2 regions of the Bacillus sp. JZ39 genome follow, and region 1 is predicted to be linked to the other one. Evidence: riboswitches for the same ligand, from Rfam matches in the RefSeq annotation. Region 1 holds a riboswitch; the other holds the start of a gene.
The links. A riboswitch is a leader RNA that binds a small molecule or an ion and turns the genes downstream of it on or off. The one in region 1 is predicted to bind lysine.

Region 1 (12,580 bases):
AGACAGGGAATAGCTTCCTGTCTCTTTTTTCTGTAATTTGCTCTGCTGCAAAAAAGTTCACTATGAGCATATCATGAGAAAAAATACCCTAAAAAGGGTACTATAAAAGAAGACAAGTGTGGAGAGAACTCCTGCGAAACCACATAGCGTATGCAAGGCCACCCTAGCTCAAGGGCTTTTAGACAAACAGATTTTTTGGCTCATCATGCCGACACACAACAGACGAAGGAGGTCATGCATTTGGACATATTTTTAGTTGTGCTCGTATTATTAACGATTATTGCGATTTCTAATATCGTGAACCGGTTTATTCCGTTTATTCCGGTGCCGCTGATTCAAGTGGCTCTTGGGATTCTTGCCGCCTCATTTCCACAGGGACTTCATTTTGAATTAAACACCGAATTGTTTTTTGTTCTGTTTATCGCGCCTCTGCTATTTAATGATGGAAAGAGGACACCGCGGGCAGAGCTTTGGAATTTAAGGGCTCCGATTTTATTGCTTGCACTTGGCCTTGTATTTGCGACTGTGATTGTAGGCGGCTACACGATTCACTGGATGATTCCTGCTATTCCGCTGGCAGCGGCCTTTGGACTTGCGGCCATTCTTTCACCGACTGATGTCGTCGCTGTCAGCGCATTATCAGGAAGAGTGAAAATGCCAAAAGGGATTCTTCGCCTGCTGGAAGGTGAGGGGCTGATGAATGATGCATCAGGTCTGGTGGCCTTTAAGTTTGCGATTGCAGCGGCAGTGACTGGTGCATTTTCATTAGCGCAAGCGGCTGTCAGCTTTGTCTTTATTTCTCTCGGAGGCTTGCTGTGCGGGGTTGTCATTTCATTTTTGATTATTCGTTTTCGCCTATTTCTGCGCCGCCTTGGCATGCAGGATGTCACGATGCATATGCTGATTCAAATTCTGACGCCGTTTGTGATTTATTTAGCAGCTGAAGAAATCGGCGTTTCCGGCATTTTAGCTGTTGTGGCTGGCGGTATTACCCATGCGGTTGAACAGGATCGTCTGGAATCTACGATGATCAAGCTGCAAATCGTCTCCTCAAGTACGTGGAACATTATTTTATTTATTTTGAACGGCCTGGTCTTCGTTATTCTCGGCACGCAAATCCCTGATGTTATTTCTGTTATCTTTAACGACACTGCCATCAGCAACATGAAGGTGATCGGCTATATCCTAGTCATCACATTTACGTTAATGCTCCTGAGATTCCTGTGGGTGCTGTTCTTCTGGAACGGCAAATGGTTCTTTAATAAAGATCAGAACATCTATAAACCGGGTCTTCGTTCGACGCTGTTAATTTCGATTTCTGGTGTGCGTGGAGCAGTAACGCTTGCAGGTTCTTTTTCCATTCCGTATTTCCTGGAGGACGGCACGCCGTTTCCGGAAAGAAATCTGATTCTCTTTTTAGCAGCCGGCGTCATTTTATGCACGCTTGTCATTGCTACCGTTGTGCTGCCGATTCTGACTGAAAAAGAAGAAGAGGACGAGGAACGAAACAAGAAGCTCCTGACGGCGAGACGCAAATTGATCAAAACAGCCCTTCAAACGATTAAAGAGGACATGAATGAGACAAACAAAACGGCCTCTCTTGCGGTGATAGCTGAATACAATGAGAAAATGAAAAATCTTCGTTTTCAGCAATATACATCGTCTAATCGCATCAAAAAGCACGAGCGTAAAGTCCGTGCCCAAGGGGTTAAGGCAGAGCAAGAGGCGCTGATGAAGATGCTGGAGCGGGGAGACATCCCGGAAGAAACAGCAAATGTGCTGCAAGAACGATTTAACGAGTTGGAAATTTTGTATGCGAACCCGTTTAAAGTCGGATTATCAAAAACAAGGCTCAAGAGGCTGATGTATTGGATTTTCTTCGGTGAACATAAAAAGCCGGAGATGTCGATTTTAAATGAAGCGGGATTGATACGGGCAACAAGAGTGAAAACGGCAAAAGCAGCGATGGAATATCTGGAAAAACACAAGACGGAAGAGCATAAAGAAGTGTTTTTATCTGTCATTACATTCTATAAACAGTTAATTTTCAGGCTGGAGCACAGCCATCATGAGCTGAAATCAAGCGCCCATTTTGAAAATCAAAAGCTGGAAGTGAAGCTGAAGGCTGTACAGGCGATCAGAAATGAAATTCAAACACTTTTCGAGGAAAGAGAAATTTCCCGGGACATCTCCCATGAGCTTCGCCAATACATTAATGATGTCGAAGCCGCCATGCTTGAAGGCGGCGAATAAATGCAGCAAAAAAGCTGGCGTTAGAGCGCCAGCTTTTTTTATATTAAGGGCGATGAAATGCGACAGTGCTGCCATCCCGGTCGAACCAGCCTCTGAAGGCCCAGTTGATCCAGCCGCCATCGCCTTTGTTTGTAAAGGTTCCGTCTTCAAATACCCAAATGCCATACGTAATGCCGTCGTAAACGGCTGAGCCGTAAAATTGCACACCGTTCAAATGATCTTCATATTCCTGGCTTAAATTAAAGACCATGACGTTATATTTTTGGCCGGACGCGTAGAAGGAAGACTCCATGAGGTTTTTCACAAAGCCATCCCTATTCTGTGCGGATTTGATGGCATCAGCGATTTGGTTGGCAATTCCAAGTACATCCAGGTTGACGTTTAAACCTACATCAGCGGCAGTTGTTCCAGCAGTAGTTGTCTGCGACATCTTCGGAGCAGGATTTTCTTCAGCGGAAGCAAAGGACAAAGGGGCAATTGTCAAAGCGGCACCAAGAGCAAGTGTCATTGGGATACGAATACGTTTCAAGTTGTTTCCTCCTTTGTTTTCATTTGGTTACACTACACGCATACCCTGCTCAATGTATTTGTAATCTCAATATTGTTAAAATAGGAAAAAAATAGTGTTTGAATTTGCCTGTGCTGTGAAAAAAGAAGCAAAAAGAGGGTCTTAAGCGTATTATTGGTATCGGCTGAGAGGAATGTGAGATAATATAGACGCTTATATTTCAGTGAAAGGGTGGATGTTCAAGTGCCAACAAGTTTAAAAGATACTGTAAAGTTACATAACGGAGTTGAAATGCCTTGGTTCGGTCTGGGTGTTTTTAAAGTAGAAAATGGTAATGAAGCGACTGAATCAGTGAAAGCGGCAATTAAAAATGGCTATCGCAGTATTGATACAGCAGCGATCTACAAAAATGAAGAAGGCGTTGGCATCGGAATTAAAGAATCCGGTGTGGCAAGAGAAGAGCTCTTCATCACATCAAAAGTGTGGAATGAAGATCAAGGCTACGAAACAACGCTTGCTGCCTTTGAAAAAAGCCTGGAAAGATTACAGCTTGATTACTTAGATTTATATTTGATCCATTGGCCTGGCAAAGATAAATATAAAGATACATGGCGCGCGCTTGAAAAGCTGTACAAAGATGGCAAAATTCGCGCGATCGGCGTCAGCAACTTCCAAGTTCATCATTTAGAAGAGCTGTTGAAAGATGCTGAAATCAAACCGATGGTGAACCAAGTTGAATTTCACCCTCGTTTGACGCAAAAAGAATTAAGAGATTACTGCAAAGCGCAAGGCATTCAGCTGGAAGCGTGGTCTCCGCTCATGCAGGGACAGCTTTTGGATAACGAAGTGCTGACACAGATTGCTGAAAAACACAATAAATCTGTGGCTCAAGTGATTTTGCGCTGGGATCTGCAGCATGAAGTTGTAACCATTCCAAAATCCATTAAAGAACACCGTATCATCGAAAACGCTGATATTTTTGATTTCGAATTGTCTCAAGAAGACATGGACAAAATTGACGCATTAAATAAAGATGAGCGTGTCGGCCCAAATCCTGATGAGCTTCTGTTTTAATCAAAAAACTCCCCGTTATGGGGAGTTTTTTTAGTGCGTTTTTTTCTGTTGAATGAAAAACAGCATCAAAAAGGAAATGACAACAATACAGACGACCCACGCCCAAGCAAGGGTATTGTTGCCGGAATCCAATGCGACATATATCGCCGTCGGCAGTGTTTGCGTAACACCGGGGATGTTTCCTGCAAACATGAGTGTTGCGCCAAATTCTCCGAGCGCCCGCGCAAGGCTGAGGATGCTTCCGGTCAGTAACGAAGGATAGGCAAGCGGGACGGAGATATGGATAAACACTTTCCATCTGCTAGCGCCGTCTACCATTGCCGCACCTTGTATATCGGGATCAATGTCAGCAAATCCGGTTTTGGCTGATTGATACATAAGCGGAAAGGCTACAACAGCCGAGGCGATCACAGCGGCCCACCAGGTGAAAATGACAGGCTGCTGGAAAATCCACTCGATGGCTTGTCCGATGAAGCTGTGCTTTCCGAAAATGACGATCAAAATAAAACCGACAACAGTAGGCGGAAGAACGAGCGGAAGCATAAAACATGTTTCGAGTGCCGTTTTTCCGAAAAATGATGCCCGTGACATCCATGCTCCAGCAAGTGTTCCGAGAATAATGACAACAATTCCGGCAACTGCCGCCACCTGAAAGGAAAGCGCAACGGGTGTGAAAAATTCTGAAGCGCTTATGCTACTAGGCAGTAAAGCCATATTTCTCAAATACTTTCATTGCTTCATCAGATTGCAGGTATTCGTAAAATTCCTTCGCTTCCTTACGGTGTTTTGTATCTTTTACGATTCCTAACGGATAGACAATTGGGCTGTGTGTATCTGCTTCTGCCTCGTCAATAATGTTGACCTTTTTCGAGACCAGGGCATCTGTTTTATAAACAATACCTGCGTCTACATTGCCGGTTTCAACATAAGAAAGAACTTGGCGAACGTCTTTTCCATACACAATTTTATCCTTCACTTTTTCCCATAAAGACAGCTTTGTCAGTGATTCTTTCCCATAAGCTCCTGCCGGTACGGATTCCGGAGTGCCAAGGGCGATTTTTTCTGATTCAGCCAGATTGCTGAAGCTTGTCACAGGTGAATCTCCGTTTTTCGGTACGACCAGCACAATTTCATTACCGACTAAATCAGTGCTGTCTTTTTTTGCGATATCTCCATCATCCACCAGCTTTTTAAATTTATCCTCAGCAGCTGAGAAGAACAGATCTGCTCCTGCTCCTTGAGAAATCTGTTTTTGCAAGGCGCCGGATGAGCCATAGTTATCTTGGATGGTAATATTTTGATGCTCTTTTTCATAATTTTTTTGGATTTCCTCAAGTGCATCCTGCGCGCTGGCGGCAGCTGAGATGGTTAACGTTACTTTTTTCTCGCTGTCCGTTGAAGACTGGTTTGAAGAACAGCCTGCTGCAAGGAGAAAAGCAGTTAAGGCTGCGATGAAAATAGAATACTTCTTAAACATGATTGCACCCCTTATCATTAGATATAACTAATTATAACTGATTATGTTTGGTTTATGTGGGTTTTTTTACATTCGGCGAAAAGGTATAATAAAATAGGAGAGTGATGATGATGAATGAAACCTCTTCCTATACGATAGAAGAAGTTGCAGGTCTGCTGAAGGTATCAAAGCTGACCGTTTATGATTTGATTAAAAAAGGCGTGCTGCCTGCTTATCGTGTCGGAAGGCAGATGCGTGTGGATGAAGAAGATTTAAAGCAATATAAAACGAATATGAGAATGTCTCAGCCCATCGCTGCAACAGAAGCGCCGAAACAGGTGCAGGAGGCTGAGCCGGACGGCAGACGGAATGTCATGATCAGCGGACAGGACATTTCGATGGATCTTCTCAGCAAGCATTTGGAGAATGCCATTCAGGAGACGCCGCTCCGTAAATACAAAGGAAGCTTAAACAGCCTGATTGATATGTATCAAGGCAAGTGTGACATTGTCAGCCTCCATTTGTACGATGCTGAAACGGACCAGTATAACGCTCCTTATGTAAAACGGATTTTGACAGGTGAACCGTTTTGTCTCATCAATGTCGTTCTCCGCAAAGCAGGACTGTATGTGAAAAAAGGGAATCCGAAAAACATTCAAGGCTGGAAAGACTTGAAAAGAGCCGATATCCGGATCATCAACAGGGAAAAGGGTTCTGGCGCAAGGGTGCTCCTTGATGAACAGCTTGGCTTGCTTGGTGTGAATCCAGCTGATGTAGTGGGATATAGCGATATCGTGACTGATCATTACGCTGCCGCTTCACAAGTTTCAAGCGGACAGGCTGACGCGGGAATCGGGGCGCAGCACGCGGCACATATGGGCAGTGTTGATTTTATCCCGCTCATCGACGAACAATATGATATCGTTGTTTTGAAAAAACATGAGCAGCTGCTGAAAGCCGTGAAGGAGATTTTGAATTCTGAGGAATACAAGGCGAATTTGTCTCATTTAAACGGCTATGAAACGAAGCTGACTGGCAAGGTGATGTTGGAAACGTAAAAAATCCCTCTTGATAGAGGGATTTTTTTATTCGGAAAACCTGAGCAGGTCACCATTTAAAATTTTATCAGAGAGAGAAAGTTCTTCGTTTGCTTTCTCCTTGTAATGGAGGCACGCATCCTGATCTTCCAGCACTTTACCTGTTTTTTGGCTATAGCACGTGTTCTTTGTGTATATATAATCGTTCGTAATAAAGCTGCCGTTTCGCAGAACGGCGAATGGGGTGCGGTCGCTGGACAGTAAATCATTGCCGAATTGGATATCGCCTTTTGTCTCAACGCCGAGCAAATGCATCAGCGTCGGCCTGACGTCGACCTGTCCCCCGGCATCAGGGATGGTTTCCGGCTTTTGATCGGTGATTCCCGGGATATGTATGATAAACGGCACCCGCTGGAGCTGAACGTTGTCATATGGTGTGATTTCGTCTTTCCCTAAAAACTCAGCCATTGCCTCGTTATGGGCTTCAGAAATGCCGTAATGATCTCCCATAAATACGATCATCGAATTTTCGTATAAGCCTTCGTCCTTCAGTTTTTTGATAAAATGCTTCAATGCCTCATCCTCATAGCGAACCGTGGTCACATAGCGGTTTAACAGATCACTGCTTGAGTCGAATTCATCTATCAGCTGATCCTTTTCATCAATCTCAAACGGAAAATGATTCGTTAACGTGATAAAACTGCTGTAGAACGGCTGCGGCAGGCTTTTCAGCTTTTCGGCGGACTGCTCTAAAAATTCTTTGTCTTTTAAGCCCCAGCTTGTCGATGTCCCGGGAGTGACATGAAAATCATCAACATCAAAAAAGCGGTCAATGCCAAATGTATCGTACATGACATCTCTGTTCCAAAATGTTTTATGGTTAGCATGAAAGACGGCTGAATAATAATCGTGCTGCTTCAGCGATTTATACATCGTATGAAATTGATGGTCGCTTTTCGTGAAAAAGACGGCGCCGCTAAGGGAAGGATACAGTGAGTTAGCGACGATAAATTCTGAATCTGATGTTTTGCCTTGTTCTGTTTGCTGATAGAAATGATCAAAGGAATAGCTTTTTTTAATGAGATCATTCATAAATGGGGTAATTTCTTTTCCATTTACTTTTTCATTCAGAACAAAGCTTTGGGTCGATTCAAGTGTTACAAAGATGACATTGCGCCCCTTTGCAAGACCGAATTTGCTTTGATCAGGCTTGCTGTAATCAGCCTCTGTGTAGTTTTTAATGGCAGTTATACTGTCTTCATCGGCAAAAGCTTTCGCGCTGATATTAACAGTCTGAGAAATTGTATCGTAAATATGGAACTGAAACAGACCGATGCTTTTGACTAGCATTTCCCGGTCAAAAGAATGTGCCAAAAGCTTCGGCTGCTGTACTTCTGCAAGTGCCAGTGTGCATAAAAGCATGCCGCAGGAAGCTGCATAGTACCGTTTGATCGTGCGGGGAGCGGCTTTTGTCTGTGGGTGTTTGGTTTTTCTGGCGAACAGCAGCAGACAAACCAAATCCACAAACAGGGCGATAAACAGAGGATGGAACAATTCTTTTACACTGCTTCCCATATCGCTCATGTTGCTCGCCTGAAATAAAACCGGAATGGTAATAAAATCGATATAAAAGCCGTAAAAAATCGTATTAGAGATCAAGATAACAGTCAGAACCAAATTGGCAATCAGCAAAAAAGCCCGCTGCTTGTTTCCTTTCAGAAGCAGGCCGATCCCGAATAAAGGAAGAATAAAGCTGAGCGGGTTGACCAGCAGCATTAGCTCCTCCAACAGAGTATCGATTTGCAAATCAAAGCCGAGTTTATATATCACATACGTTTTGATCCACATAAATAAGATCGAAAAACATAAAAACCGCTGATTGTGAAAAAAGGTTCCTTTCATCAATATGACTCCTCACGTTTTCTTGATCATCTGCATGAAATGCTTCTTAAGTAAAACCTACTAAAAACAGCCGGTTCAGACAAGTCTCAGCACTCATGTGTTTAAAACATGCGCCCATGAAACAGCATATAAAAGTAGTAACATGAAGCAAGGGTCAGGCCGGCTAGCACGAGCTGCTCAGAAAAACTGCCTGTCTTCATATATAATGGAAGCCGAACGCGGATCGTTGAAGGGAATAATAATTTGATTCCGTTCACCGTCCAAGCGTCAAGAATCAAGTGGCTCGCCATTCCGATCATCAGGCCGGCTGATATGTTTTTATCTGGAATGTATGTAGAAGTGATAAAAAACATGATGAGCATAAACAGCAAGCTGTGTGTAAATGTACGATGGCCAAAAACGGAGCTGACCACTTTCGATAAAATAGGAAATTTTCTCCCGATTTTGCTTTGTGTGTGGCAGATATCGGGTATTAATGCTCCAACCGCGCCTGATGCAGCCATAAGCACTGGATCAAATCCATAATAATAAGCCGCTGCCGTACAAGAAGCGATGCCTCCCATGATGTGTGTTTTTCCTGTCATTTGCCGCTTCTCCTTTTATCTTTTGCAAAAAATCTCTGAATTACAAATATATCAAGAGAATGTATGTTTGATCAACAGGACTTTGGACGATAAAAAATATCCCGCATAATTTTTCAGGAAAGAGGTATCTTAAACATGTACCTATTTTTTAAAAGAGGTGATACGAATGGGTTTCTTTAATAAAGATAAAGGAAAACGTTCCGAAAAAGAAAAAAACGTAATCCAAGGAGCTCTTGAAGATGCTGGTTCAGCTCTAAAAGATGATCCGCTTCAAGAAGCTGTGCAAAAAAAGAAAAATAATCGATAACCACATGCGGATAGAGCTTGGCTCTATCCGTATTTTCCATCTGTTCCCTTTGACAGATCATCCTTTCTTTGATAACCTTCTGGGAGTAACTGAATAATTAAATCCTCACTCTTTCTCAGTGAGGTAGAGGTTGCGCGGATGATAAGTCACACATGCCAGGCTGACAGGAGCTGTTAAACATGTGTAAAAGGCATCAGCGCCGAAGTGTGGAGAAAGCCGATCCTTCTCTATGCTGGGACTGTATCTGAATAAGTGCAGGACTGCCGCGTGCTTTTTCGCGGAGGGCTATCCGGAGATCAAGGGTGTGTGTTTCTTTAAGCATGGACTTTTGTTCAGGCTTTTTTTGCGTTTATATGATCTCGGGGTCTGGTCCGTACAAAGAATCATGGAGGTACTGGAATGGAACAGACAAAAAAATGGGGTTTTTGGTTATTAACGGCGTTTGTCGTTGGAAATATGGTTGGATCAGGAATTTTCTCCTTGCCGAGCTCGCTTGCTTCAATTGCGAGTCCGTTTGGAGCTACGTCCGCCTGGCTTTTGACAGGTGCCGGCGTGCTGATGATTGCACTTGTGTTCGGACACTTGTCCATTCGCAAGCCTGAACTGACAGCGGGACCGCAAAGTTATGCAAGAGCGCTGTTTTCTGACCCGAAAAAAGGCAACGCTGCCGGTTTCACAATGGTGTGGGGCTACTGGGTGGCGAGCTGGATCAGTAACGTGGCGATCATCACAAGTCTCGCCGGTTACTTGACTTCGTTCTTCCCGATCTTGGTTGATAAACGTGAGATGTTTTCGATCGGCGGGCAAGAGGTGACACTCGGCCAATTACTGACGTTTGCCGTATGTACGATCTTGTTATGGGGAACGCACGCGATTCTTGTTGCCAGCATTAACGGCGCAAGTAAATTAAACTTTGTCACAACGCTTTCTAAAGTATTAGGTTTTGTCTTCTTTATCGTTGCTGGTTTATTTGTGTTTCAAACGACATTATTCGGTCATTTTTATTTCCCGGTTCAAGGAGAAAACGGCACAAGCATTGGAATTGGCGGCCAGGTTCATAACGCCGCGATTTCTACACTGTGGGCGTTTGTCGGAATTGAATCCGCGGTGATCCTGTCCGGCCGTGCGCGCTCTCAGCGTGATGTGAAACGTGCGACAATTACCGGCTTGCTGATTGCCTTGAGCATATATATTATTGTGACTTTAATTACGATGGGTGTTCTGCCGCATGATAAGCTTGTCGGCTCTGAAAAACCATTTGTTGATGTACTCTATGCGATTGTTGGAAACGCGGGAAGCGTGATTATGGCGCTTTTGGCTATCCTTTGTTTATTCGGAACGATGCTCGGCTGGATTTTGCTTGGCTCTGAGGTGCCATACCAAGCAGCTAAAGCGGGAGATTTCCCGGCATTTTTTGCAAAAACGAATAAAAAGGGAAGTCCGGTCATTGCACTCATTATTACAAACGTCATGTCACAGGTCTTCATTTTCTCGGTTATTTCCCGGACAATAAGTGACGCATTTACATTTTTAACGACAGCGGCTACACTCGCATATTTAATTCCGTATCTAGTATCTGCAATCTACAGCTTGAAGGTAGTCATCAAAGGTGAAACGTATGACCAGCTGAAAGGCTCCCGTGTAAGAGACGGATTGATCGCGATACTGGCGTGTGCATACTCCGTGTTTGTTATCGTAACAGGCACAGCAGATTTAACGACATTTATCCTCGGCATCGGTTTATTCTTTGTCGGCTTAATCGTTTATCCATTTGTGAGTAAAAAGTTCCAGAAAGAAAAACATGCATAATGAAAAGACACCTGATTTGCTCAGGTGTCTTTTTTTATAAAAAACGAATTTCTACTGATCGTTAACATAGTTGACAGGAAAGCTGGATTCAAAAAATTAAGGGGCAATCCAATATGCAACTTCCTGTGATTTGGCAAGAAAATATCCGATCAAATTGAACGATCCTTATAAATGAGACAGCCGCGGGCAGGCGGCTCTTTTGTTTATTTAGTCAAGCTTTCGGTAATAAACTTCAGTTGTCCTTCTAATGAAATCGGGTCAGAGAAATAGAAACCGATCGGATCCATCTTGTAGATATGCCCATTTTTAACGGCGCTAAGGTTTTTCCAAATGGAGCTGTCAAATACCCCGCCATCGTCACCGCCAGATTGCCATGGGCCTGCGAAAATATAATCTCCGGCGAAGTCAGGGAGCTTCTCTAATGAAATACTTGTATATCCAGGCCCCTGGTCAATGGCTTTTTCTTTTGTCAGCTTGGTCGCCTGCAGGCCGAGGTCTTTGTAAATGATGCTTCCGCCTCTTCCAAAGTCTTTACCGAATACGTAAATGTCTTTTCCGTTCGTTTGCATAATGGAAATGGTTTTGTCACCGACCGCTTTTTTGATTTTTGTTTTAGCGGCCGCAACTTTTTTATCCCACTTGGCCAGCCATTTTTCAGCTTTATCTTCAGTTCCCGTCATTTTTGCAAATTCTTTCAGTTGTTCGATGTTGTCGAGCTTATCGTATTTTACTGCGACAGTCGGCGCAATTTTTTCAAGCTTTTTAATATCAGCGCCCTGTGTTGTCCAGACGATAATCAGATCAGGGTTCAAATCAATGACCTTTTCAACCGAAGTGCCGTCTCCGATGTTTTCAACGCCATCGGTTTTTCCTTTGTAGTAAGGGTTTTTAAATACATTCTCAGGCGCACCGACAACGTTGATGCCGAGTGTTTTGAAGTAGCCGTAATAGCCGTCTGCCATGACAACCACCCGTTTAGGATGCTTCGGGATTTTTACATTTCCGTTTTCAGCCTTGTATGTAAAGGTTTCTGCGCCTTTTGAATCAGAGGCAGAACCTTTGCTTTCTGAGTTATTCCCGCAGGCTGCCAGCGCTGCAATCAATAACAGGGCAAAAAACGCGGCTCCGAGTTTCTTGTATATATGGGTCATATCTCATACCTTCTTTCTAAAAGATAGATGAAAAAGAGAATCATTATCATCTGTGATTATACCACTGCAAGTGCCGGTTGACACGATATTTTTGCAAATGCATTTTCATTTTTGTTCAAAACACTCTATTAAATCAGCTGAAAAAAGTGATATACTGAAACAGCAATTGATAATCATTATCAGTAACAGAAAGGAAGTACGGCAGTTGAGTCAACATAAAAATATACAGACTGCATCAGAAGAAATCCAATGGACGTCAAGGACATATGGCGCGGTCATCGTCCTTATTGCAGGTCTATGCCTGCTTTGCCTTGGCGCATTTTTATCCATATCCCTCGGTGCAGCGGATATTCATTTGCGCACTGTATGGGACGCCATTTTTCATTATCAGCCGACAAAGACATCTCATCAAATTATACATGATCTTCGGCTGCCGAGAACGGCGGCTGCCGCGCTTGTAGGCGCATTGTTGGCAGTGTCGGGAGCAATCATGCAGGGG
Region 2 (12,580 bases), 520 kb from region 1:
GCAATAGCTGCAGGAAGAACCATTTCAGGAGATGGGGAAGTCATCGGTGTTCTCATCGGTGAAAATGTACAAAGCATTGCACAAGAGCTTATTCATTACGGAGCAGATAAAGTTCTTACCGCTGAGGACCCGAAGCTGAAAACATACACGGCAGACGGGTACAGCCAGGTCATGAGAGGTGTTATCGAGCAAGAAAATCCTGATTCAGTCATCTTCGGGCATACGGCAATGGGCAAGGATCTTTCACCGAAGCTTGCTGCCCGGCTGCAAACAGGCTTAATTTCTGATGCTATAGATGTAAGCGTTACCGGAGGAAATGTTGTGTTCACACGGCCGATTTACTCGGGGAAAGCTTTTGAACGTGTCATTTCAACCGATCCGATGATCTTTGCAACAATTCGCCCCAATAACATTCAAGCTTCAGAAAAAGACACCAGCAGGTCGGGGAGCATCGAAAGCATTGATGTTTCTCTTACTGACCTCCGCACTGTTATCCAAGAGGTCGTCAAAAAAACGGCGGACGGTGTTGATCTCTCCGAAGCGAAAATTATCGTTGCGGGCGGCCGAGGAGTCAAAAGCATGGAAGGATTTCAGCCGCTGCAGGAGCTTGCAGAGGTGCTAGGGGCCGCAGTCGGGGCTTCTCGCGGGGCATGTGACGCTGATTATTGCGATTATGCTCTCCAAATCGGGCAGACCGGGAAAGTCGTCACTCCGGATTTGTACATTGCATGCGGCATTTCCGGCGCCATCCAGCATTTGGCCGGCATGTCAAACAGCAAGGTGATCGTCGCCATCAATAAAGACCCCGAAGCCGATATCTTTAAAATAGCGGATTACGGCATCGTCGGTGATTTATTTGAAGTTGTCCCGTTATTAACTGAGGAATTCAAACAATTGAATATACACTCATAAAGGAAATCCCGGACTTTAAAAGTTCGGGATTTTTTCATATTTATAAATACATACGTACAAATATAAAAACAATAGAAAATGTCGTTGACATGTACGAACATATATAATATGGTTACTTTAAAAGCGCTTACATTCATGCTGACTCCTCAGGCAAAGACAGATCACATATTTGACTGTGGTGCTTTTCATATCCGTATGAAAGGAATGATCAGAGGCATGTCTGAACATCAAGCAGTGATTCAAACAGATATCGTAAAAGGAACCATTAACAAAAATATATACGGTCATTTTGCCGAGCATTTAGGAAGAGGGATTTATGAGGGGATCTGGGTCGGAACGGACTCAGACATCCCCAATATCAACGGGATACGAAAGGACGTGCTGGAGGCGCTCAAACAGCTGCACATTCCTGTCCTCAGGTGGCCGGGCGGGTGTTTTGCGGACGAATACCATTGGGCAAACGGTGTCGGTGACCGTAAGACAATGCTGAACACTCACTGGGGCGGTACAATTGAATCAAATGAATTCGGAACGCATGAATTTATGATGCTTTGCGAGCTGCTTGAATGCGAGCCATATATTTGCGGCAATGTCGGAAGCGGAACCGTTCAGGAAATGGCGGAGTGGATTGAGTATATGACATTTGAAGAAGGCACGCCGATGTCAGACTGGAGAAAGCAAAATGGAAGAGAAGAACCTTGGAAGCTGAAATATTTCGGCGTGGGCAATGAAAACTGGGGCTGCGGCGGCAACATGCATCCCGAATACTACGCAGATCTGTACCGGCGTTTTCAGACTTATGTCCGCAATTACAGCGGGAATGACATTTATAAAATTGCAGGCGGCGCAAATGTGGATGATTTTAATTGGACGGACATGCTTATGAAAAAAGCCGCTGGCCTGATGGACGGGTTGAGTCTTCATTATTACACGATTCCGGGGGATTTCTGGAAGGGCAAAGGATCAGCCACAGAATTCACGGAAGATGAATGGTTTATTACGATGAAAAAAGCCAAATACATCGATGAATTGATTCAAAAACACGGCACGATTATGGACCGGTACGATCCGGAGCAGCGGGTCGGGCTGATTATTGATGAATGGGGCACGTGGTTTGATCCCGAGCCAGGCACGAATCCCGGTTTCTTATATCAGCAAAACACCATTCGTGATGCACTGGTGGCGGCTTCTCATTTCCACATTTTCCATCAGCATTGCCGCCGGGTGCAAATGGCCAACATCGCCCAAACAGTAAATGTTCTTCAAGCGATGATTTTGACTGAGGGAGAGCGGATGCTTTTGACACCGACGTACCATGTATTCAATATGTTTAAGGTGCACCAGGACGCTTCTCTTTTAGCCACAGAGACAATGTCTGCCGACTATGAATGGAACGGTGAAACGCTTCCGCAAATCAGCATTTCAGCATCGAAACAAGCTGAAGGCGATATCAATATCACAATTTGCAACATCGATCACCAAAACAAAGCGGAGGCGGAAATCGAGCTGAGAGGCCTACACAAGGCAGCGGACCATTCCGGAGTCATTCTTACGGCAGAAAAAATGAATGCGCATAACACGTTTGACGATCCTCATCATGTCAAACCGGAATCCTTCAGGCAATACACGCTCAGCAAAAACAAACTGAAAGTAAAACTCCCGCCAATGTCAGTCGTCTTACTTACGCTGCGTGCTGATTCTTAATCACGCAAGAGCGCCGGAGCTTCATGCCGGCGCTCTTTTTCAGGTTTTGAAACAGCTCCGGCAGGGCATGGTAAAGTACATGACAGTGAAGAGGAGATGTGATCTTATGCTTCGTACCATTTTAATGATTATTGGGGCAATTGTAGTGATCGGGGCCATTATCAGATTTGTGTTTTAAAAAAAGAGCATATCCCATTCAACCATATAAAAATGAGTAAACCGGCTGTGATCAGGAAAAAATAATTTGTAAGCATTAAAATAGCGTGAACGAATGGGAGATGCTATACTAAAAATCATCATTTCACATTGGAGGAATTCAATAATGGCTATCGTAAAAGCAACTGATCAATCTTTCTCAGCTGAAACAAGCGAAGGCGTCGTACTGGCAGACTTCTGGGCTCCTTGGTGCGGACCTTGTAAAATGATTGCACCTGTTCTTGAAGAATTGGATCAAGAAATGGGAGACAAACTGAAAATCGTAAAAATCGATGTAGACGAAAACCAAGAAACTGCCGGAAAATACGGCGTTATGAGCATCCCGACTCTTCTTGTGTTAAAAGACGGCGAAGTAGTTGAAACTTCAGTCGGCTTCAAACCAAAAGAAGCGCTTCAAGAGCTTGTAAACAAACATCTTTAATTTTCCGCTGCTTACATGCCAGAGCGATTCCGATTGAGGGATCGCTTTTTTTATTCGCCAATTGTGAACCATAGAGAAAAACAAACGTTCGTGTTAAACTGGAAATAAAGGATTAAACATAAGGAAGGGTAACATATGAACAAACAACTGAAAGAAAAACTCGCCCTCCTTCCTGATCAACCGGGTTGTTATCTCATGAAGGACCGGCAGCAGACTGTGATCTACGTAGGGAAAGCAAAAGTGCTGAAAAACAGAGTGCGCTCCTACTTCACCGGTTCTCACGACGCGAAAACCCAAAGGCTTGTGACGGAAATCGAGGATTTTGAATATATCGTGACGTCCTCCAATCTTGAAGCGCTTATTTTAGAAATGAATCTGATCAAAAAGCATGATCCGAAATACAACGTCATGCTCAAAGACGACAAAACCTATCCTTTCATAAAACTCACCCATGAACGCCACCCAAGGCTGATTGTCACCCGCAATGTCAAAAAAGACAAAGGGCGCTATTTCGGGCCGTATCCGAATGTACAGGCAGCAAGGGAAACAAAAAAACTGCTCGACCGTCTGTATCCTCTCAGAAAATGCTCCAAGCTCCCGGACAGAGTGTGCCTTTACTATCATCTGGGCCAATGCCTCGCTCCGTGTGTAAAGGATATTTCCGAAGAGACGAACAGAGAGCTGGTTGAAAGCATTACACGTTTCTTAAGGGGCGGCTATAATGAGGTCAAAAAAGAGCTTGAAGAGAAAATGCATGAAGCTGCTGAGAATCTTGAGTTTGAACGAGCAAAAGAGCTTCGTGACCAAATTGCCCATATTGAATCAACGATGGAAAAACAAAAAATGACGATGAACGATCTAGTCGACCGTGATGTATTCGCGTACGCGTACGATAAGGGCTGGATGTGCGTGCAGGTCTTTTTCATCCGCCAAGGAAAGCTCATTGAACGCGATGTCAGCATGTTCCCGCTTTATCAGGAAGCAGATGAAGAGTTCCTCACGTTCATCGGGCAGTTCTATTCAAAAAACAACCACTTCCTTCCGAAGGAGATTTTAGTTCCGGACAGCGTAGATCAATCCATGATCGAGCAGCTGCTGGAAACAAACGTTCACCAGCCGAAGAAAGGCCCGAAAAAAGAACTGCTCATGCTTGCCCATAAAAATGCGAAAATCGCATTGAAAGAAAAATTCTCTTTAATCGAACGCGACGAGGAGCGTTCAATCGGGGCTGTGCAGAAACTAGGTGAGGCATTAAATATTTATACGCCGCACAGAATTGAAGCGTTTGATAACTCAAACATACAGGGGACAAACCCGGTTTCCGCGATGATTGTGTTTATCGACGGCAAACCATACAAAAAGGAATACCGCAAATATAAAATCAAAACCGTTACAGGGCCGGATGATTACGGTTCTATGAGAGAGGTTGTCAGAAGACGCTATACGAGAGTGCTTCGTGAGAATCTGCCGCTGCCCGATCTGATTATCATTGACGGAGGAAAAGGGCAGATCAACGCAGCAAGGGATGTCATTGAAAATGAACTCGGCTTGGATATCCCGATCGCCGGTTTAGCGAAAGATGAAAAACACAGAACCTCAAATTTACTGATCGGTGAGCCGCTGGAGGTGGTGTATCTGGAACGAAACAGCCAGGAATTTTACCTCCTGCAGCGCATCCAGGACGAGGTGCACCGTTTTGCAATCAGTTTTCACAGGCAAATCCGCGGAAAAAGCGCGTTTCAATCCGTTTTGGACGACATCCCGGGTATCGGAGAGAAAAGAAAGAAAATGCTGTTAAAGCATTTCGGTTCCGTTAAAAAAATGAAGGAAGCAAGCCTTGAGGACATCAAAAAAGCCGGTGTTCCCGCAGCGGCGGCTCAGCTCCTTTACGACAAATTGCAAAAATAATGTTGTCCTTTTAAATAAGATCTGATAAAATGTGAACTAATTTCATAGTTAGATCGTGTTATATGGTGAAGATAGAGGTGCGAACTTCAAGAGTATGCCTTTGGAGAAAGATGGATTCTGTGAAAAAGGCTGAAAGGGGAGCGTCGCCGAAGCAAATAAAACCCCATCGGTATTATTTGCTGGCCGTGCATTGAATAAATGTAAGGCTGTCAAGAAATCATTTTCTTGGAGGGCTATCTCGTTGTTCATAATCATTTATGATGATTAATTGATAAGCAATGAGAGTATTCCTCTCATTGCTTTTTTTATTGTGGACAAAGCGCTCTTTCTCCTCACCCGCACGAACCAAAATGTAAAGGGTGGTAATACATGGGTCTTATTGTACAAAAATTCGGAGGCACTTCCGTCGGCTCAGTCGAAAAAATTCAAAATGCGGCAAACCGCGCAATTGCAGAAAAACAGAAAGGCCATCAAGTCGTTGTCGTCGTTTCAGCAATGGGAAAATCCACTGACGAATTGGTCAGCCTTGCAAAAGCTATTTCTGACCAGCCCAGCAAACGCGAAATGGATATGCTGCTGGCGACAGGCGAGCAGGTCACGATTTCACTCCTTTCAATGGCATTGCAGGAAAAAGGCTATGACGCTGTGTCTTATACTGGCTGGCAGGCGGGAATCCGTACAGAGGCCATTCACGGAAACGCCAGAATTACAGATATCGACACATCGGTTTTAGCAGACCAGCTCGAAAAGGGAAAAATTGTCATTGTCGCAGGATTCCAAGGCATGACAGAGGATTGTGAAATTACGACATTGGGCCGGGGCGGTTCAGATACAACAGCAGTTGCTTTGGCTGCCGCTTTAAAAGCTGATAAATGTGACATATACACAGACGTGCCAGGCGTGTTTACAACCGATCCGCGCTATGTGAAATCAGCGAGAAAACTTGCGGGCATCTCATACGATGAAATGCTTGAGCTTGCCAATTTAGGCGCCGGTGTTCTTCATCCGAGAGCAGTTGAGTTCGCGAAAAATTACCAAGTGCCGTTAGAAGTGCGTTCAAGTACAGAAACCGAAGCGGGAACATTAATTGAGGAGGAATCATCCATGGAACAGAATTTAATTGTCAGAGGCATTGCATTTGAAGATCAAATCACAAGAGTAACCATTTACGGGCTGACTAGCGGCCTGACAACTTTGTCTACTATTTTTACGACACTTGCCAAAAGAAACATAAATGTGGATATCATTATCCAAACGCAGGCCGAGGACAAGACTGGAATTTCCTTCTCTGTCAAAACAGAAGATGCAGACCAAACCGTTGCAGTGCTTGAAGAGTATAAAGACGCGCTGGAATTTGAGAAAATCGAGACAGAAAGCAAATTGGCTAAAGTATCCATTGTTGGATCCGGCATGGTCTCAAATCCTGGTGTAGCGGCTGAAATGTTTGCTGTACTGGCGCAAAAAAATATTTTAATCAAAATGGTCAGCACATCTGAAATCAAAGTGTCAACAGTCGTAAGCGAAAATGACATGGTGAAAGCAGTCGAGTCGCTTCACGATGCATTTGAGCTTTCAAAACACCCTTCAGCTGTGTAATGACAATCAAAAAGGCGGGACTATGCAGTCACCGCCTTTTTGATTACACTGGGTCTTTCATATCCCATTTCACAGTCAGAACCACTTTATCGGCTCTCTTTTTCACTTGTTCATATGATTCGGCAATCTGATCATTCATCAATTGAATTTGTTCAGCGATAAAACCAGCCTCCAGCTGAAAGCATGGTTCTTTCTGATGTTTAAGCCGGTTGGAAATGATCGGCCCTTCAAGTTCAAATTCAAGCTCCTGTTTTTTAGCGCTTACGTTGGTGAGGGTTCCCCAGCCCGCTTCTTCAAAGAAGGCCGGAAACTCCTCCCATGATTCAAGAGGAAACTTACGGGCGAGATGTTTTCCTGCCCAATACATCATGGAAGAGTAATCTTGGCCAAGCATATCTGGGAGAACGATCTCTCGTATTAGTTCGTAGGCATAGGCGTTCATTTCAATTTCTTTTAGGTTGTCAATAGATGCTTCAAATTTAGACTTCATATCTGTCTCCCCTCTCTCCTGCGTATATTATAGCTCAAACAGGGGGGAGGATTACAGAATGATCCTGTAATTCTTATGAAAAATTAAGCAAGAAATATATATTGATAAAATAAAATTTTTCAATCAACTAATCAATTCGGAAAATTATAATTTATGTACGCGTTTTCTTGACGCCCTTTTGAGGGAGGAGTAAAATGAAATTGTCAATAAATCTTAATAAAGTGCTTACAATTGAAAGAAGTGGGGGAAGAGATTTAGCACATTTCGCACTTATCAAACAGGGGGTAAAGTAATGTCTGGGAACAGAGAGTTTTATTTTCGAAGATTGCATTCCTTGCTTGGCGTCATACCGGTCGGCATCTTTCTTATTCAGCATTTAGTCGTCAACCAGTTTGCCGCAAGGGGCGCTGAAGCATTCAATAGCGCTGCTCATTTTATGGATAGTCTGCCTTTCAGGTATGCCTTGGAAATTTTTATTATCTTCTTACCATTAATTTATCATGCAGTTTATGGTGTGTACATAGCGTTTACTGCGAAAAATAACGCAGGTCAATACAGCTACATGAGAAACTGGCTATTCGTCCTGCAGCGTGTAACCGGTATCATCACCCTCATTTTCGTCAGCTGGCACGTGTGGGAAACCCGCATTGCCGCGCAAATGGGTGCTGAGGTCAATTTCGACATGATGGCGAATATTTTGAGCTCTCCGGCTATGCTTGGTTTTTACATTGTCGGTGTTTTATCAACAATTTTCCACTTCTCGAACGGTTTATGGTCTTTCGCTGTTACATGGGGCATCACGGTAACGCCTCGTTCTCAAAGAATTTCGACATACGTTACGCTGATTATTTTTGTTGCACTGTCATACGTAGGCTTAAAAGCGATTTTCGCATTTGTTTAAGAGTACTAGATTACTAGAGGGAGAGGGGCTATCATGAGTCAATCAAGCATTATCGTAGTCGGCGGGGGTCTTGCCGGCCTCATGGCGACAATTAAAGCAGCGGAATCAGGAATGGCGGTTAAATTGTTTTCCATCGTTCCTGTCAAACGTTCTCATTCAGTTTGTGCGCAAGGCGGCATAAATGGAGCGGTCAATACAAAAGGGGAAGGTGACTCTCCGTGGGAACATTTTGATGACACGGTATACGGGGGAGACTTTCTTGCCAACCAGCCGCCGGTCAAGGCGATGTGTGAAGCGGCGCCTTCGATCATCCACTTATTAGACCGGATGGGCGTCATGTTTAACCGGACGCCTGAAGGCCTGCTTGATTTCCGTCGATTCGGGGGTACACAGCATCACAGAACGGCTTATGCGGGTGCGACGACGGGACAGCAGCTGCTTTATGCACTGGACGAGCAAGTGCGCAGATACGAAGTTGCGGGTCTGGTCACAAAATACGAAGGCTGGGAATTCCTTGGCGCTGTTTTAGATGATGACAGAACCTGCCGTGGAATTGTTGCACAAAACCTGACAAACATGCAAATTGAATCCTTCCGTTCAGACGCTGTCATTATGGCGACGGGCGGACCGGGAATCATCTTTGGAAAATCAACGAACTCCATGATTAATACAGGATCTGCTGCTTCAATCGTTTATCAGCAGGGAGCGTATTATGCAAACGGAGAATTCATTCAAATCCATCCGACAGCCATACCGGGCGATGACAAATTAAGACTGATGAGTGAATCAGCGCGTGGTGAAGGCGGTCGCGTGTGGACATATAAAGACGGCAAACCATGGTATTTCCTGGAGGAAAAATATCCGGCATACGGAAACCTGGTGCCGCGTGATATTGCGACACGCGAAATATTTGATGTGTGTGTGAACCAGAAGCTCGGCATTAACGGTGAAAACATGGTATATCTCGATCTGTCTCATAAAGATCCGAAAGAGCTTGATATTAAGCTTGGCGGCATCATTGAGATTTATGAGAAATTCATGGGAGACGACCCGCGTAAGCTTCCAATGAAAATCTTCCCTGCGGTCCATTATTCTATGGGCGGTTTATGGGTGGATTACGATCAAATGACAAACATCCCTGGACTGTTTGCGGCTGGGGAATGTGATTATTCTATGCACGGCGGCAACCGCTTGGGAGCGAACTCCTTGCTGTCTGCGATTTACGGAGGCATGGTGGCCGGACCGAATGCGGTGAAATATGTAAACGGCTTAGAATCTTCAGCGGAAGACATGTCTTCATCATTATTCGACGCTCACGTTAAGAAAGAAGAAGAAAAATGGGCTGATATTATGAGTATGGACGGAACCGAAAATGCCTATGTTCTTCACAAAGAGCTCGGTGAGTGGATGACGGCGAACGTAACGGTTGTCCGCCATAATGACAAGCTTTTGAAAACGGATGACAAAATTCAGGAGTTAATGGAGCGCTTCAAAAAGATCAACATCAATGATACGACAAAATGGAGCAACCAGGGAGCGATGTTCACACGCCAGTTCTCAAACATGCTTCAGCTTGCTAGGGTGATTACCCTTGGCGCATACAACCGTAATGAAAGCCGGGGCGCCCATTATAAACCGGATTATCCTGAACGTAATGATGATGAATGGCTCAAAACAACAATGGCTAAACATGTAAGCCCGTATGAAGCGCCGGAATTTGAGTATCAGGATGTCGATGTATCACTGATAACGCCTCGGAAACGGGATTACTCGAAGAAGAAGGTGGCGAAATAATCATGAGTGAACAAAAAACCATACGATTTATTATCACACGTCAAGATACAGCCGACAGCACGCCTTACGATGAAGAATTTGAGATTCCATACCGCCCGAATCTGAACGTCATTTCCGCTCTGATGGAAATCCGCCGGAATCCGGTTAATGTCAAAGGTGAGAAGACAACCCCTGTCACATGGGATATGAACTGTCTTGAGGAAGTATGCGGCGCATGTTCAATGGTCATAAACGGAAAACCCCGCCAATCTTGCACGGCGCTTATCGACCAGCTTGAACAGCCGATCCGTTTAAAACCAATGAAAACATTCCCAGTCGTTCGTGATTTGCAGGTTGATCGCAGCAGAATGTTTGATTCATTGAAAAAAGTTAAAGCGTGGATACCGATTGACGGTACGTACGATTTAGGACCGGGGCCGAGAATGCCGGAAAAACGCCGTCAATGGGCATATGAATTATCAAAATGCATGACATGCGGCGTCTGCCTTGAAGCTTGCCCGAATGTGAACAGCAAATCGAAGTTCATGGGGCCTGCACCGATGTCGCAAGTCCGCCTGTTTAACGCGCATCCGACAGGCGCCATGAATAAATCTGAACGATTAGAAGCATTAATGGATGAAGGCGGCCTTCAAGATTGCGGTAACTCGCAAAACTGTGTTCAATCCTGTCCGAAGGGGATTCCGCTTACCACTTCGATTGCAGCCTTGAATAGAGATACAAACTTACAAGCGTTCCGCAATTTCTTCGGAAGCGACAGAGTATAAGAAGAAAAAACCTCTTCCGCATGGGAGAGGTTTTTTTAAACAATAAGGAGATGAAAAAAGATGAAGCTTCCCGCTTATATTGATATGCCGTTTCAAGAATGGAAAACATCCTTTTCTTTTTTCAATAAGGTATCCGTAAGATTTTCCGAGACAGACATGTTTGGGCATATGAATAATGTAACCCCTTTTATATATTTTGAGGAGGCGCGGATTTCTTATTTTAAACAGCTGAATATGATGAGTGAAAACAAACAGACCATGACCGTCGTGGCAAGCCAGCAATGCGATTATTTGCGCCAAGTCATGCCTTATGAAGAGTTGCGCATCTATGTGAAAACAAGCGCAGTCGGCAGTTCATCTCTTACCTTGCACTATCTCGGAGAGAACCTCGAAGGCGAACCCTGCTTCACCGGGGCAGTCGTGATGGTTCAAGTCTCAAAGGAAAGCGGCAAAGCTGTCAGCTGGACAGATGAGGAGAAAGAAACGCTTCTTCATACACGATAAACTAATTATCTTGTAAACGTCACCTCCTGCGCCCTTCTTACATATGATATCTCGACTATATCAAAACCCATTCGTTTCTGATTCGCTCTCACCTTAGCAAGGAGGGTTACAATACTTGAAGGAGAAAGAATTTCAATCGAAGCCGCTGCTAACGAAAAGAGAAAGAGAAGTGTTCGAATTGCTCGTTCAAGATAAGACAACAAAGGAGATTGCAAGCGAGCTATTTATCAGTGAGAAAACCGTTCGAAACCATATTTCAAATGCCATGCAGAAATTGGGTGTGAAAGGGCGTTCGCAAGCCGTTGTTGAGCTTCTTAGAATGGGTGAGCTAGAGCTTTAATCCTTGCCGGTATTCCTTCTTTTGGAAGGAGCCGGTTATTGCTGTTTGTTTGGAACATTCGAAACCATATTTGGAATGCTGTGCAAAACGTAGGCAAGTCATAAATTAAATTTTATTTCTTGATGTTGTTTGACTAAAGTCCTCTATTTCTCTCCTGCGAGTCTTGCATTTTCTTCAAAAAAGAAGGAAAATAGACACGGAACGCTTTTGTGCGTAAGAGATCCTTGAGTGAGGGATGGACAAATGACATCAAAACCTTTGGAGCATGTTGCGGATATTGAAAAGTCACTCCGCCACATTGCCGCGATCATTAAGCAAAAAGGACGAGAAATCCTTAACCAATATGCGATTACGCCGCCGCAATTTGTCGGCTTGCAATGGCTTTATGAATTAGGAGATATGACAATCGGTGAATTATCGGGCAAAATGTATCTGGCATGCAGCACGACAACGGACTTAATCGACCGCATGCAAAAAAATGAGCTTGTTGAGCGGGTCAAGGACCCGGCGGACAGACGTGTTGTCCGGATACATCTGCTGCCTGAAGGAGAACGGATTATCCAAGAGGTCATTACAAAAAGACAGGAATATCTGCGTGATATGTTCGAATCGTTTACAGATGAAGAAATAGCCATCTTCGAAAAATCTTTGATGAAACTGCAGCATGAAATGAAGAGAAAATGAGGCGATTTTGTTGGAACAACCAATAGGAGTCATTGATTCCGGGGTTGGCGGTTTAACCGTTGCGAAGGAAATCATGAGACAGCTACCTAAAGAAAATATTATCTACGTCGGGGATACGAAACGGTGTCCTTATGGGCCGCGCCCTGAAGAAGAGGTGCTTCAATATACGTGGGAGCTGACGAATTATTTACTCGAAAACCACCACATCAAAATGCTGGTGATCGCCTGTAATACAGCAACAGCGATCGCATTGGATGACATCCAGCGAAGCGTCGGTATACCGGTGGTCGGAGTGATCCAGCCTGGTGCGAGAGCAGCGATAAAAGTGACGGATAATCAGCATATC

Region 2: another riboswitch for lysine. It lies ahead of M1D65_RS13855 (aspartate kinase); the one in region 1 lies ahead of M1D65_RS16510 (amino acid permease).

Annotation. Positions count from the first base shown of each region.
Region 1 covers NZ_CP096389.1:3,203,080-3,215,659, reverse strand. The annotation lists gene M1D65_RS16555 (Na+/H+ antiporter) at 241-2,253, shown strand; gene yvgO (stress response protein YvgO) at 2,297-2,782, opposite strand; gene pgoN (glyoxal/methylglyoxal reductase) at 3,005-3,835, shown strand; gene modB (molybdate ABC transporter permease subunit) at 3,866-4,558, opposite strand; gene modA (molybdate ABC transporter substrate-binding protein) at 4,533-5,312, opposite strand; gene M1D65_RS16530 (substrate-binding domain-containing protein) at 5,423-6,349, shown strand; gene M1D65_RS16525 (LTA synthase family protein) at 6,377-8,230, opposite strand; gene M1D65_RS16520 (metal-dependent hydrolase) at 8,332-8,814, opposite strand; gene sspJ (small acid-soluble spore protein SspJ) at 8,981-9,121, shown strand; lysine riboswitch at 9,238-9,417, shown strand; gene M1D65_RS16510 (amino acid permease) at 9,521-10,930, shown strand; gene M1D65_RS16505 (iron-hydroxamate ABC transporter substrate-binding protein) at 11,134-12,081, opposite strand; gene M1D65_RS16500 (FecCD family ABC transporter permease) at 12,287-12,580, shown strand, end outside.
Region 2 covers NZ_CP096389.1:2,681,701-2,694,280, reverse strand. The annotation lists gene etfA (electron transfer flavoprotein subunit alpha) at 1-912, shown strand, start outside; gene abfB (alpha-L-arabinofuranosidase AbfB) at 1,129-2,616, shown strand; gene trxA (thioredoxin) at 2,939-3,253, shown strand; gene uvrC (excinuclease ABC subunit UvrC) at 3,389-5,161, shown strand; lysine riboswitch at 5,226-5,405, shown strand; gene M1D65_RS13855 (aspartate kinase) at 5,531-6,757, shown strand; gene M1D65_RS13850 (YslB family protein) at 6,801-7,247, opposite strand; gene sdhC (succinate dehydrogenase cytochrome B558) at 7,540-8,148, shown strand; gene sdhA (succinate dehydrogenase flavoprotein subunit) at 8,182-9,942, shown strand; gene sdhB (succinate dehydrogenase iron-sulfur subunit) at 9,945-10,706, shown strand; gene M1D65_RS13830 (acyl-CoA thioesterase) at 10,767-11,210, shown strand; gene gerE (spore germination transcription factor GerE) at 11,326-11,550, shown strand; gene M1D65_RS13820 (MarR family winged helix-turn-helix transcriptional regulator) at 11,794-12,234, shown strand; gene racE (glutamate racemase) at 12,242-12,580, shown strand, end outside.